Regions from separate parts of the Pragia fontium genome, predicted to be linked through region 1. Evidence: riboswitches for the same ligand, from Rfam matches in the RefSeq annotation. Region 1 holds a riboswitch; each other region holds the start of a gene.

The links. Region 1 has a riboswitch for thiamine pyrophosphate ahead of thiC (phosphomethylpyrimidine synthase ThiC). Riboswitches for the same ligand answer to the same signal wherever they lie in the genome.
Region 2: linked by a shared signal. The riboswitch ahead of thiB (thiamine ABC transporter substrate binding subunit) and the one ahead of thiC (phosphomethylpyrimidine synthase ThiC) in region 1 are both predicted to bind thiamine pyrophosphate.
Region 3: linked by a shared signal. The riboswitch ahead of thiM (hydroxyethylthiazole kinase) and the one ahead of thiC (phosphomethylpyrimidine synthase ThiC) in region 1 are both predicted to bind thiamine pyrophosphate.

What each region holds. Positions count from the first base shown of each region.
Region 1 covers NZ_LR134531.1:3,505,469-3,509,714, forward strand. Annotated here, with positions in the region: gene hemE (uroporphyrinogen decarboxylase) at 1-518, opposite strand, end outside; gene nudC (NAD(+) diphosphatase) at 636-1,409, opposite strand; gene EL341_RS15180 (Rsd/AlgQ family anti-sigma factor) at 1,511-2,008, shown strand; TPP riboswitch at 2,147-2,264, shown strand; gene thiC (phosphomethylpyrimidine synthase ThiC) at 2,361-4,246, shown strand, end outside.
Region 2 covers NZ_LR134531.1:911,365-915,610, forward strand. Annotated here, with positions in the region: gene thiP (thiamine/thiamine pyrophosphate ABC transporter permease ThiP) at 1-1,243, opposite strand, end outside; gene thiB (thiamine ABC transporter substrate binding subunit) at 1,219-2,226, opposite strand; TPP riboswitch at 2,306-2,424, opposite strand; gene EL341_RS03715 (DJ-1/PfpI family protein) at 2,566-3,261, shown strand; gene EL341_RS03720 (DUF554 domain-containing protein) at 3,290-4,006, opposite strand.
Region 3 covers NZ_LR134531.1:2,923,583-2,927,828, forward strand. Annotated here, with positions in the region: gene epd (erythrose-4-phosphate dehydrogenase) at 1-133, shown strand, start outside; gene thiD (bifunctional hydroxymethylpyrimidine kinase/phosphomethylpyrimidine kinase) at 193-990, opposite strand; gene thiM (hydroxyethylthiazole kinase) at 987-1,802, opposite strand; TPP riboswitch at 1,837-1,945, opposite strand; gene raiA (ribosome-associated translation inhibitor RaiA) at 2,347-2,685, shown strand; Phe leader region at 2,843-2,979, shown strand; gene pheA (bifunctional chorismate mutase/prephenate dehydratase) at 3,011-4,168, shown strand.

The DNA of each region.
Region 1 (4,246 bases):
GAATACATCATTTTCTTAATTTTAGTGAAGGCTTTACTGCTGCCGCCCTCAATCATATACGTCGCTAACGTCCACGGACTGCCGGAGAACCCAATTAAAGGTACCTCTCCAGCCAGATTACGGCGAATGGTACGCACCGCATTCATCACGTAGCCCAGCTCTTGTTCTGGATCGGGAATCGGCAGGCGATCGACATCAGCACGACAGGTAATCGGGCGTTCAAAGCGCGGGCCTTCACCGGTTTCAAAGTACAAACCTAATCCCATCGCATCAGGAATAGTGAGAATATCGGAAAACAGAATCGCGGCGTCTAATGGGTAACGGCGTAATGGCTGTAAAGTAACTTCACAGGCCAACTCAGCATTTTTGCATAACGACATAAAATCGCCGGCTTCAGCCCGCGTTGCCTTATATTCTGGTAAATAGCGACCGGCCTGACGCATCATCCAAACCGGTGTAACATCAACTGGCTGACGTAATAGTGCACGCAGATAACGATCGTTTTTTAATTCACTCATTATTTTTATCCTTCAGGTATCGCGCGCATTATAGCATGCGAGAAACGCTTCCTATACCAACCGGCTATATTACTACATCTACCAGAGTAATTGCCGCTAAAATGCCAGAAATACGACTTAACTCGACTCTGCCCGACACAGTGCGATGGTATCTTCAATTAATCTGCGAGCAATCGTCCCCGGAGGAGGGAGCTGCGGCAGTTTTTCATAATGGAACCAATCAGCATCCAGTAGTTCGGAAGTATCAATTTTCAACTCCCCACTCTCGTAATCCGCCAGATAAGCCATCATCAGTGAATGAGGAAATGGCCAGGGTTGAGAAGAGATATAACGCAGATTTTTTATCTTGAGATTACTCTCCTCCATCACTTCTCTCGCCACCGCCTGTTCCAACGTTTCGCCCACTTCAACAAAGCCAGCCAGCGCAGTATAGATTCCCCCGCGATGGCGACTATGCTGCGCCAATAAAATCTTATCGTCACGTCGGATAGCGACAATAATGCAGGGCGCAATCTGCGGATAATAGCGTTGTCGGCAATGATCGCACAGGCAAGCCCATTCCCGATCGCTGATAGACATTTTTTGCCCGCAATAACCGCAGAACTGATGAGCGCGATAAAACTCTGCCAGTTGCACCGCACGTCCGGCGAGCTGAAATAGACCTCGATCTTCATTCAGCAGTTGGCGCACCGATGCCATCTCTTTATCGCGTTCCTGACACACCAACCAAACCGCTTCACTTTGCCATTCGCCAATACGATGTGCTGTTGTGCCCTTTAAACCAAAATCCTGCGCATAACCATGGGGAATCTCACCTTTCGGCAGCCATAATTTGCCTGCATGACTCAATAGCCACCAGCCTAATTCATTACCCTGTAATTGTTGCTCCATAACCGTCTTGCTCAACCTCTTATTTACTGGCAATCTAACAACAATAGATTTACATTAGCTTAACTTTTTCTTTTACTAACATCGATCTATCTGGGACTTATATGCTAAACCGACTAGAAAGCTTAGCCGAGCGCGTTGGCGGCACAAATAAACTGATTGACCAATGGTTAGAATCTCGCAAAAACCTGCTGGTAACCTATTACCGTCTGGTTGGTATTAAACCAAACAAAGAAAAAAATATCCCCCTCGACGAAAAAGCGCTGATCGATTTCGGTCACCACTTGGTCGATTATCTTTCTTCCTGCCATTTCCATATCTATGACAAAATTATTATTCAGGAAGAAGGTGCTAAGAGCCCTAATTTAGCTATCGCCGCAAGAATCCATCCTCGTCTGGAAGAAAACACCGAAAATATTATGGCCTTCTATGATAGCTATGTCGAAAAAGGCATTAATGAAGACACCATATTACAGTTGGATAAAGATCTTTCAACGGTCGGTGAACTGTTAGAAAAACGCTTTACTCTGGAAGACAAATTGATTCAGGAAGCGACTAGCCGTTGGCTTAGCCATCACGCATCTGATGAGGCAGCAAAATAATTTATTTGCGCCGCCCATCCCTTGTTTAATGATGAATGGGCGTGAATACTACATTCGTTCAGGTATCGGTTAGCCGCAAAACTCGCTTGTAGTTTTTGTTGGCTTACCTATACTGTGTTTCATCACCTTTACCGGTGTTTTATCTTGTCGGAGTGCCTAGCGTTGCTTTTACAGAACGCAGGCTGAGACCGTTAATTCGGGATCCGCGGAACCTGATCGGGCTAATACCCGCGAAGGGAACAAGAGTAATTCCATTTAGATAAGTCGAAAAAACCTACGTAATTTCCGCCTTATCGTTACTCCCTCTCCGAACTCCGGACAAGCAATCCTTAATGTATTTTAGGAGTTTGCTATGTCTAACCGAAGAACCCAACGCGCTCAGGCGCAGCAATTTATCGACCAGCTACAGGGGAATGCTTTCCCTAATTCCCGGCGTATTTACCTACAGGGCTCCCGAGCCGATCTACGCGTCCCTATGCGTGAAATTCAACTCTCTCCCACACTGCTTGGCGGCAGTAAGCAGCAACCGGAATATGAAGATAATGAAGCGATACCGGTTTATGATACTTCCGGCCCCTATGGCGATCCTCAGGCAACACTGGACGTCAGAAGCGGCTTATCCCCTTTACGTAAAGCCTGGATTGAAGATCGCAACGATACCGAACAACTCCATCACGTCAGTTCTCAATTTACCCAGCAGCGACTGGCTGATGAAGGCTTAGATCACCTGCGCTATACCCATCTTCCTGCGCCGAAAAAAGCCAAACCCGGTAAACGCGTCACCCAGCTCCATTACGCCAGAGCAGGTATTATCACACCGGAAATGGAATTTATTGCCCTGCGGGAGAATATGGGACGGGAACGCATTCGCACCGACGTATTAAAACAGCAACATTCCGGCCAAGGCTTTGGTGCCTCGTTACCAGAGAATATTACCCCGGAGTTTGTACGCGATGAAGTCGCCGCCGGGCGAGCCATCATTCCGCTGAATATTAACCATCCTGAATCGGAACCGATGATTATTGGCCGTAACTTTCTGGTGAAGGTCAACGCCAACATTGGCAACTCAGCTCTAACCTCCTCAATCGAAGAAGAAGTCGAAAAATTAGTTTGGTCAACTCGCTGGGGAGCCGATACGGTGATGGATCTGTCAACCGGCCGCTATATTCATGAAACCCGAGAGTGGATTATTCGTAATAGTCCGGTGCCCATTGGTACCGTGCCGATTTATCAGGCTTTAGAAAAGGTCAACGGCATCGCAGAAAACCTGAACTGGGAGGTGTTTAAAGATACCCTGATTGAGCAGGCCGAACAGGGGGTAGACTACTTCACCATTCATGCCGGTGTTTTGCTGCGATATGTACCAATGACGGCCAAACGCCTGACCGGTATCGTTTCGCGCGGCGGCTCGATTATGGCGAAATGGTGCTTGTCTCATCATCAGGAAAACTTTCTTTATCAGCACTTCCGTGAAATCTGCGAAATCTGTTGCCAGTATGACGTTTCCCTCTCTCTCGGCGATGGCTTACGCCCCGGTTCGATTCAGGATGCCAATGATGAAGCCCAGTTTGCGGAACTACATACTTTAGGTGAGCTGACTAAAATTGCCTGGGAATACGATGTACAAGTGATGATTGAAGGCCCCGGTCACGTGCCGATGCATATGATTCATCGCAATATGACTGAACAGCTTGAGCACTGTCATGAAGCGCCATTTTATACCTTAGGGCCACTAACCACCGATATTGCACCGGGATACGATCATTTTACCTCCGGTATCGGTGCCGCCCTGATTGGCTGGTTCGGCTGTGCCATGCTGTGTTATGTCACACCGAAAGAACATCTTGGATTACCCAATAAAGAAGACGTTAAGCAAGGGCTCATTACCTACAAAATTGCTGCCCATGCCGCCGATTTAGCGAAAGGTCATCCGGGAGCCCAAATTCGCGATAATGCCATGTCCAAAGCGCGCTTTGAGTTCCGTTGGGAAGATCAGTTTAATTTGGCCTTAGACCCAGAAACCGCCCGCAGTTATCACGATGAAACGCTGCCTCAGGCCTCCGGTAAAGTTGCTCACTTCTGCTCAATGTGCGGGCCAAAATTCTGCTCAATGAAAATATCTCAAGAAGTACGGGAGTTCGCTAAAGGTCAGGTGCAGGAAGAAAATACCGCAGCCAAAGCCAACGGTATGGCAGAGATGTCCGATATCTTTCGCGCTCGCGGTAGTGAGCTTTACCA
Region 2 (4,246 bases), 1.4 Mb from region 1:
CCATCAGGGCGTTGGTGAATATCACAATGCCATCGGCGGATTCAGGCAAGCCAACGCTATTATTGAGCAGAAGAAAGAAGCCAGTGGCTAATACAATCGCGGGCATTGCTAAAATAGCCATGCCACTAATTTCCAGTCTGGCGCCCCAAGGGTTATGGCGCAGTTTTAGTTCACGACTGCTCCATAACAGCATCATGGTTAATATCAGGCTAAGTACCCCGGAACCGGCAGCAATGCGTAATGACGTAGCTAATGCTTGCCAAAGAGCGGGCTGGCTGAGTACGTTACCGATGGTACTGTTGATGCCATCGATAATGACCGCTAATAAAGGCGGCATTAATAAACACAGGGTAAAGGCAATCAGCAGACTATCAATGATTTTTCCCATTGCAGAGTCCTGAGGATCTCGCCACTTTTGACCATAGGTGGTTCCCACTGGCAGTGAAGGATTCAGACGTTGACTAAGCAACACGATTCCCAGACAAAAGGTTAATTGAATCAGACCGAGCAGTGCTGCCCGTTGCGGATCAAAATCATAATGTAATGATTGATAGATAGCCAATTCAATAGTGGTCGCTTGCGGCCCACCGCCCAGAGAAAGTACGGTAGCGAAGCTGGCAAAGCACAGCATAAAGATTAAGGCACCGGTAGGTAGAATCTGTCGCCGTAATGCTGGCCATTCCACAAAACGAAAACGCTGCCATGTATTCATGCCTAACTGTGCGGCTAATTGTCGTTGTTCAACGGCAATGGTTTCCAGTGATTGAAGAAGTAGACGGGTAGCCAGCGGCAAATTAAAGAACGCGTGGGCTAATAAAATGCCCTGTAGCCCATAGGGTGAGAATTGGTAATCAAGGCCAATAAAATGACATAGCTGCGCCAACCAGCCTTGACGGCCATAAACGCTTAACAACCCAAAAACGGCCACCAATACTGGCAGAACCAACGTCATAGCGCACAAGCGTAGCAAGATGGCTCTGCCCATAAAGCGGCGGCGATACAACGCTCCGGCAATAAATATCGCCGGAATCAAGGAAATCATCGCGGATAAAAACGCTTGCCAAAAGGTAAAACGAATGACGTGCCATAAATAGCGGTCATTCAACAGTTGGCCGACATTACCCGGAGGAGAATAAACCCAGAGCGCGATAAACGCCGAGAGCGCGATGCCAAGAATCAGCATCGCAGCAATCAGGCCAGGCCATAGCCAAGGTGCGATTAACGGCTGACGGCGTTCTGCCATACCTGAATCCATGAGCGACGAGACTGAGCCACTTCTTGAGGGCTAAATTCCAGCGTAGTGACGGGTTTGGGCGTCTCAATAAATGCTTCTGGTAATGGGATATCAATCACCGGATACATCCAATTGGTGGTGGGAATTTGGCTTTGGAATGCAGGCGTAGTGATAAATGCCATAAATTCGGCAGCCAGTTTAGGTTGTTTGCTGCTGGCCAGCTGTCCGGCAATCTCAACTTGCAAGTAATGGCCTTCACTGAATGGTGCAGCGACATAACGATGATCTTTTTCTTCAATCACATGATAAGCAGGAGAAGTGGTATAACTGAGCACCAGATCGGCTTCTCCTTTTAAAAACAGGCCATAGGCGTCGCTCCAGCCTTTGGTTACCGTGACCGTTTTTTTAGCCAGTTGCTGCCAGGCTTGTGGCGCTTGATCGCCATAAACTTTTTGTATCCACAGCAGTAAACCCTGGCCGGGGGTACTGGTGCGCGGATCCTGATAAATTACTCGCCACTTTTCCGGGCTTTCAATTAACTCATGCAGGCTTTTAGGTGGATTTTTCAGAGTTTGCTGGTTATAAACAAAAGCGAAGTAACCGTAATCATAGGGAATGAACGTATCATCTTGCCAGCCGCCGGGCAGGGTCAGTGAGTGGGTATTCACATTCTGCTGATGTGGAGCAAACAGGCCGGATTGTTTTGCCGCAGTGAGTAAGTTGTTATCCAACCCTAGTACCACGTCAGCCGGGCTATTTTTCCCTTCCATTCTGAGTCGGTTAAGTAGCGAAACGCCATCGGCCAAAGCAACAAACTTCAGATTGCACTGGCACTGTTGTTCAAATATCTCTTTGATTTTAGGTCCCGGGCCCCAATCCGAAGCAAACGAATCGTAGGTATAGACCGTCAGCGTGGGTTTGCTTTGCTCGGCATTCGCCCATACCTGTGTGGTGATTAACAGCAGGGTTGCAGCAATCAGTTTCTTCAACACGTTGTGCTCCTATACAGCAAAATAATGGGTCAGGAACAAAGGTCTTTGAGCGAGGAAACCATTCAAGGGTAGCGCGGATGATGAATGGGTTCTCAAATCCCTCCGCCGGTATTAACCGGATCAGGTTCTACGGGTATGGTTCAGGATTTATCAGCCCAAATGCATTCTCAGCTTTAACAAGCACCCCGTTGAGAAGGGGCTATTGTAGAGACTCTTGAGGTTAGGTGAAAGGATATTATGACGGTGAGTGAATACTGACATAGGACGGATTGTTATTTGATACAGATTAGTGTTATTTAGAGGGAAACGCCCGTCTTCTGAGTAAGTAGGAAAACCGTGATGAATAAAGCCACTCTCAATGTTGTAATGCTGATTTATCCTAATATGACGCAATTGGATTTAACGGGCCCATTTGAGGTGTTTTCCAGTTTTAAAGAGTTACAGATTCATTTGGTGTGGAAGGATATGGCACCGGTCAGGGATGTTAACGGTTTGGCGATTTTGCCCACGGTGAGTATGGCGCAGTGTCCGCAGGCGGATATTTTGTTTGTCCCGGGAGGGGCTGGTCAGTTGCCACTGATGGAGGATGAGGAAGTACTAACTTTCTTACGAGGCCAGGCGCAAACGGCACTGTATGTCACTTCAGTGTGTACCGGTTCACTGATTCTGGCGGCGGCCGGATTACTTACCGGCTATCGTGCGACTTGTCATTGGCTTTCTCTGAATCAGCTGGCTTTTTTTAACGTTGAGCCGGTTAATCAGCGGGTGGTTATCGATGGTAATCGGGTGACGGGGGCTGGGGTAACGTCGGGCATTGATTTTGCTTTGTCACTAATGGCGGAAGTGTTTGGTACTGAACGGGCTAAGTTGGCGCAGCTCAGGATGGAATATGACCCGGCTCCACCGTTTATTGGCGGTTCGCCGGCTAAAGCAGAACCAGAGTTAGTGGCTCAGGTTAGGGATTTAACCTGTTCTTTTCAGCAGCAGCGTGAGCAGATAGCTAAAAAGGTTGCCGCTAAACTGATTCAACCTTAAGTCGGGGAAAGAGAACTCTCTTGTTATGTCATCCCATAAATCTATGCCAATACAGAGATATGGGAATAATAATCAGCAATGCTGGCAAAAAGTTAACCACGGCGAAGGTCTTAATTTGGGCGATGCGCAAGCCAACGGCAATCATAATAATGCCACCGCAGGCTGAAAAGTCTCCCAGCGTGATCTCGTTCATATAGGGCATGATAAGACGGGCGGAGAAGTAGAGCAGGCTTTGGATGAGTAACTGGGGGAAGGCGATTGACATCACAGCGGCACCCAGCGTGGTAGCGAAAATCATGGCGGTAAAGATATCCAGCAATGATTTGACCAGCAAGAGCTGATAGTTACCGGTCATCCCTTCGGTTAATGCACCAACCACGCCGGTTCCTCCGGCACAAAACAGCACGATCAGAGCGGTAAAGTTTTGGCTATAAAGTTCAGGCGTCATATTATGATTGCGCACCGGCAGAATTCGAGCCAACACGCGTTGAATAAAGCTGCCAAATCGTTGAACGCCTTTTTCCATAAAACACAGTTCACCAATAGCTAAACCGAGTATTAGCGCCAGAGCGACGGCGGGTAATTGTTGCACCTTAATCGTCATCACCACCCCCATGGCGATGGATATCATGGCAAAAGCGGCAGGTAGGCCATCTCTTAAACGTTGGGGTATCACCGGGGCTAATAGCAAGCCAAGCCCGCCACCGATAAAGACGGCGGCGCTATTTAGTAACGGACCTGTCATTTATTCTCCTTAAATTGGTTGAAGGTGCTCACCTTGCCTTGTTAGATGCTGTTGTTAAGTCAGGTGATGGTATCATCGTGCTCGACAATCGTTTGTTTTTATCGCTGACGATATCTATATGGTCGACCATAGCGAAATGCGCGATGTTGGGTTGTAAAGAGAAGAAATGATACTCCGTTTAGGCCAGGGATTTATATCGTAATATGGTGAGGTTTTTGTTTAATGCGATAAATAAAAAAC
Region 3 (4,246 bases), 580 kb from region 1:
TAAAATGCTGGTCTGGTGTGACAATGAATGGGGATTCGCTAACCGTATGTTAGATACCACGCTGGCGATGGCTGCCAGTGATGAATATCAGAGAGACAATATAGAAAACCAATCTATCGCCGAGCAAATATAGCCCGGCGATCGTCATCAATCCCTGATAAAACTATCAGGGATTTGTATTTATCGGGCTTATCACCACCAGCGATGAAAATGGTGTACCGGGCCGATACCGTGACCCACTTCCAATGAATCCGCCATCACCAACGCCTGCTGCAAATAATCCTTCGCAGCCTGCACCGTTTGCGCCCAATCACTATAGCGTGGGCGCAATGCCGCCAGCGCCGCAGACAGTGTACATCCGGTGCCATGGGTATGCTTAGTAGCAATACGCAGGGCAGAAAAACGCTCTACCCGCTCCGGTAAAATTAACCAGTCAGGGCTTTCCGCTTCAGTTAAATGGCCGCCCTTCATCAGTACAGCTGAACATCCCATCGCCAATAGCGCCTGTCCTTGTTCCACCATCTGCTGTTCACTGATTGCTACAGGGCAATTCAGCAGCGCCGCAGCTTCAGGTAGATTCGGGGTAATCAACGAAACCATAGGTAATAAACGCGTACGAATGGCCTCCACCGCCTCAGGTGCCAACAGCGGATCGCCGCTTTTTGCCACCATTACCGTATCCAGCACTACATAGGGAATTTGATAGCGTATCAAGGCATCTGCAACAACGTTAACGATATCTGACCCTGCCAACATACCAATTTTTGCGCTATCGATACGTACATCATCCAGTACAGAGCAAAGTTGGGCTGCCACAAACTCGGGTTCAATTCGATAAACCGACTGCACACCTCGGGTATTTTGCGCAACTAACGCGGTTATCACGCTAGTTCCGTAGGCTTCTAATGCAGAGAAAGTTTTTAAATCTGCCTGAATACCTGCACCACCGCTTGGATCGGTGCCAGCAATAGTTAATGCATTTATTCTCATGCTGTTTTCCCCATTAGATGATGCGGTTGCAGGTTATAAAGGCCATCGAGAAAGCGAGGAGAGAAACTTCCTGGTCCGGTAGATTCTGCAGCAGCCAAACCGCCGCAGTAAGCCATCACTTGGCAGGCAGTTACTACTTGCTCAAGGCGCTTTTCCCGCCCTAAAGCAGTGAATGCGGCGACCACTGCGGATAGTGCACAGCCGGTACCGACAACTCGCGTCATTAACGCATCACCAAATGGCAACGCGTAACTGATTTGCCCATCGGTGACATAGTCTATTGCGCCGGTAACAGCGACAATGGCGCCGGTTTCCGCAGCCAATTTTATTGCTGACGGCAAAGCGCTCAATGAATCATCGGTGCTATCAACGCCACGCCCGATGGCAGAGGACCCGGCCAACGCCATGATTTCGGAGGCATTACCACGAATGGCTGCGGGTTTCAGAGTCAGTAAACGACGGCAAAATTCGGTGCGATAGCCAAGTCCGCCGACGGCTACTGGGTCAAGAACCCATGGTACTTCATGGTGATTCGCTGACGTTACGGCACAAAGCATGGCTTCCGCTTGGCTATCGTTAAGGGTGCCAACGTTAACCAATAGCGCACCGGCAATCGCACTAAAGTCGGCGACTTCCTGTGGAGCAACGACCATCGCCGGTGAGGCACCAAGCGCTAATAAAACGTTAGCGGTAAAATTCTGAACCACCTGATTCGTCAGGCAGTGAACCAAAGGCGGGTTTTCCTTAAGCTGTGCAAGCCAATGTGCGGCGACAGAGCCAGGGAAATTAATAGGGTTGTGAGATAAATTCATAAAGCTCCCAACCGGCGTTAAAGAAGGCAGTAGCGGTGGGATACTGTGACTTCCCTACGCTGGCATAATCCAGATCAGGTAATACGGGTGATGTCTCAGCCACGGATAGCGTTAATCACTATCGGGCACCCCGAGTCGAAGGTTCAATATTAGACCATTGGACAAAAGGATCAAGTGGATACTTTGCGATAAATTCAACGCAAAAAATAACCAAATAGAAAAGGTAAAAAAAGCGGAAAAACGACGTCAACGCTTGCTGAAAAAATGAAAGTTGAACAAAAAGCGGGCTAACTGGAACTCATTGATAAAAATAAAATACTTTGCTGATCTTTTGTACAGATTTTACCAATTGACACAACCAGTAATATTGCTTGAGCTATACTGATTATACAAGTGCAGAGTCACAAACTATTAGGGCAATCACACTTCTGTCATCTTTGTTTTAAGGTACCCGTAAATGTGACAGACATCACATAATTGTCTGGCAACATCGGTATTCTAAAATCATATTCGACGGCAATTGACTGACAAAGAGGTAGGTTATATGACATTAAATATTACTAGCAAACAAATGGACATTACACCGGCAATCCGTTCACACGTCGAGGACCGTCTTAAAAAGCTAGATAAATGGCAAGCTCAGTTAATTAATCCGCATATTGTGTTATCCAAAGAACCAAAAGGTTTTGTGGCTGACGCTAGCATCACCACGCCAAATGGCCCTCTGGTTGCAAGTGCTAAACATGAAGATATGTATGTCGCTATCAATGAATTACTACTGAAACTTGAACGGCAACTGAATAAAGTACAGCACAAGAGTGAAGCCCGGCGCGCTGAAAGCAGCGTGAAGGATGCCAATTTGCAACAACTGCAAGAAGATTAATCTTTAGTTCCTTTATTCACGCGCCTTCGGGCGCGTTTTTTTATTGCCACAGTTAGCGTATTTCCCGTCCTTTCTCCCTCAAAAAATAATAACGGTTGACAGAATCAAAACCGGGCGGTTAAGTTAGAGGTCATTTTTAACAGGAACCCAATGACTTTATGAGATATATACCGTTTTTCTTCGCTTTCTTTTTTAGCGTCCCCTGATTGGGAGGCAATTCGTCCGTGGCTCAGTAATGAGTAGAGAGAAAGCGAAGACGAACATTAAAGCCTCCCAACGGGGGGCTTTTTTATTGGATTAAATAAAAATAAGGTAAGACAACATCATGAGTGATAATCCATTATTAGGGCTGAGAGAACGCATTAGCGCACTCGATCTCAAACTACTGGAACTGCTGGCAGAACGTCGCGATCTGGCCCTTGACGTCGCCAGAACCAAGCAATCTTCCCACCTCCCCATTCGCGATAAAGAACGTGAGCGGGATCTGTTGAAAAGATTAGTTGAAGAAGGCAAGAAACAGCGTCTGGATGGTCATTACATCACTCGAGTATTCCAACTAATTATCGAAGACTCGGTGTTAACCCAGCAAGCACTGTTACAGCAGCATATTAATCAGGATAAGCTCAGTACCGCCAGAATCGCTTTCCTTGGCCCCAAAGGCTCCTATTCGCATCTTGCTGCCAGACAATATGCCGCCCGTCACTTCGATGGTCTGGTGGAGTGTGGCTGCAATAAATTTGACGATATCTTTAAGCAAGTTGAAATCGGTCAGGCCGACTTCGGTATTCTGCCGATTGAGAACACCAGTTCAGGCTCAATCAATGAAGTTTATGACCTGTTACAGTCCACCAATTTATTCATTGTTGGTGAACTGACTAACCCAATTAATCACTGTTTGCTTGCAGCGGTTGATACTGACCTAAGCCAAATTGAGGTGGTATACAGCCATCCTCAACCCTTCCAACAGTGCAGCCAATATCTGAACGGCTTCCCAAACTGGAAAATTGAGTATTGTGAAAGTACCTCAGCCGCCATGGAAAAAGTGGCCAGCCTGAAGTCACCAAAAGCCGTTGCGCTGGGCAGTGAACCTGGCGGTTCGCTATACCATTTACAGGTACTGGAACATAGCTTGGCCAACCAGAAAGAGAACATTACTCGCTTTATCGTAGTGGCACGTAAGCAGATCGATGTTGCCCCACAAATTCCGGCGAAAACCACCATTATTGTCGCTACCGGTCAACAGTCCGGTGCACTGGTCGAAGCGTTACTGGTTCTGCGTCAGCACAATATCATCATGACCAAGCTGGAGTCGCGGCCAATCAACGGCAACCCTTGGGAAGAGATGTTTTATATCGATATGCAGGCTAATCTTGATTCGATCGAAATGCAGAGTGCGCTGGACGATTTAATCCCGATTACCCGTTCGGTAAAAGTGCTGGGATGTTATCCGAGTGAAACCGTTGTGCCGGTGAAGTTGAGTTAATTAACGGGGAAATTACGTCGTTATTGATAGTGGAAAGCCGGTTTCTAACGAAACCGGCTTAGGGATATTTTAAATCAA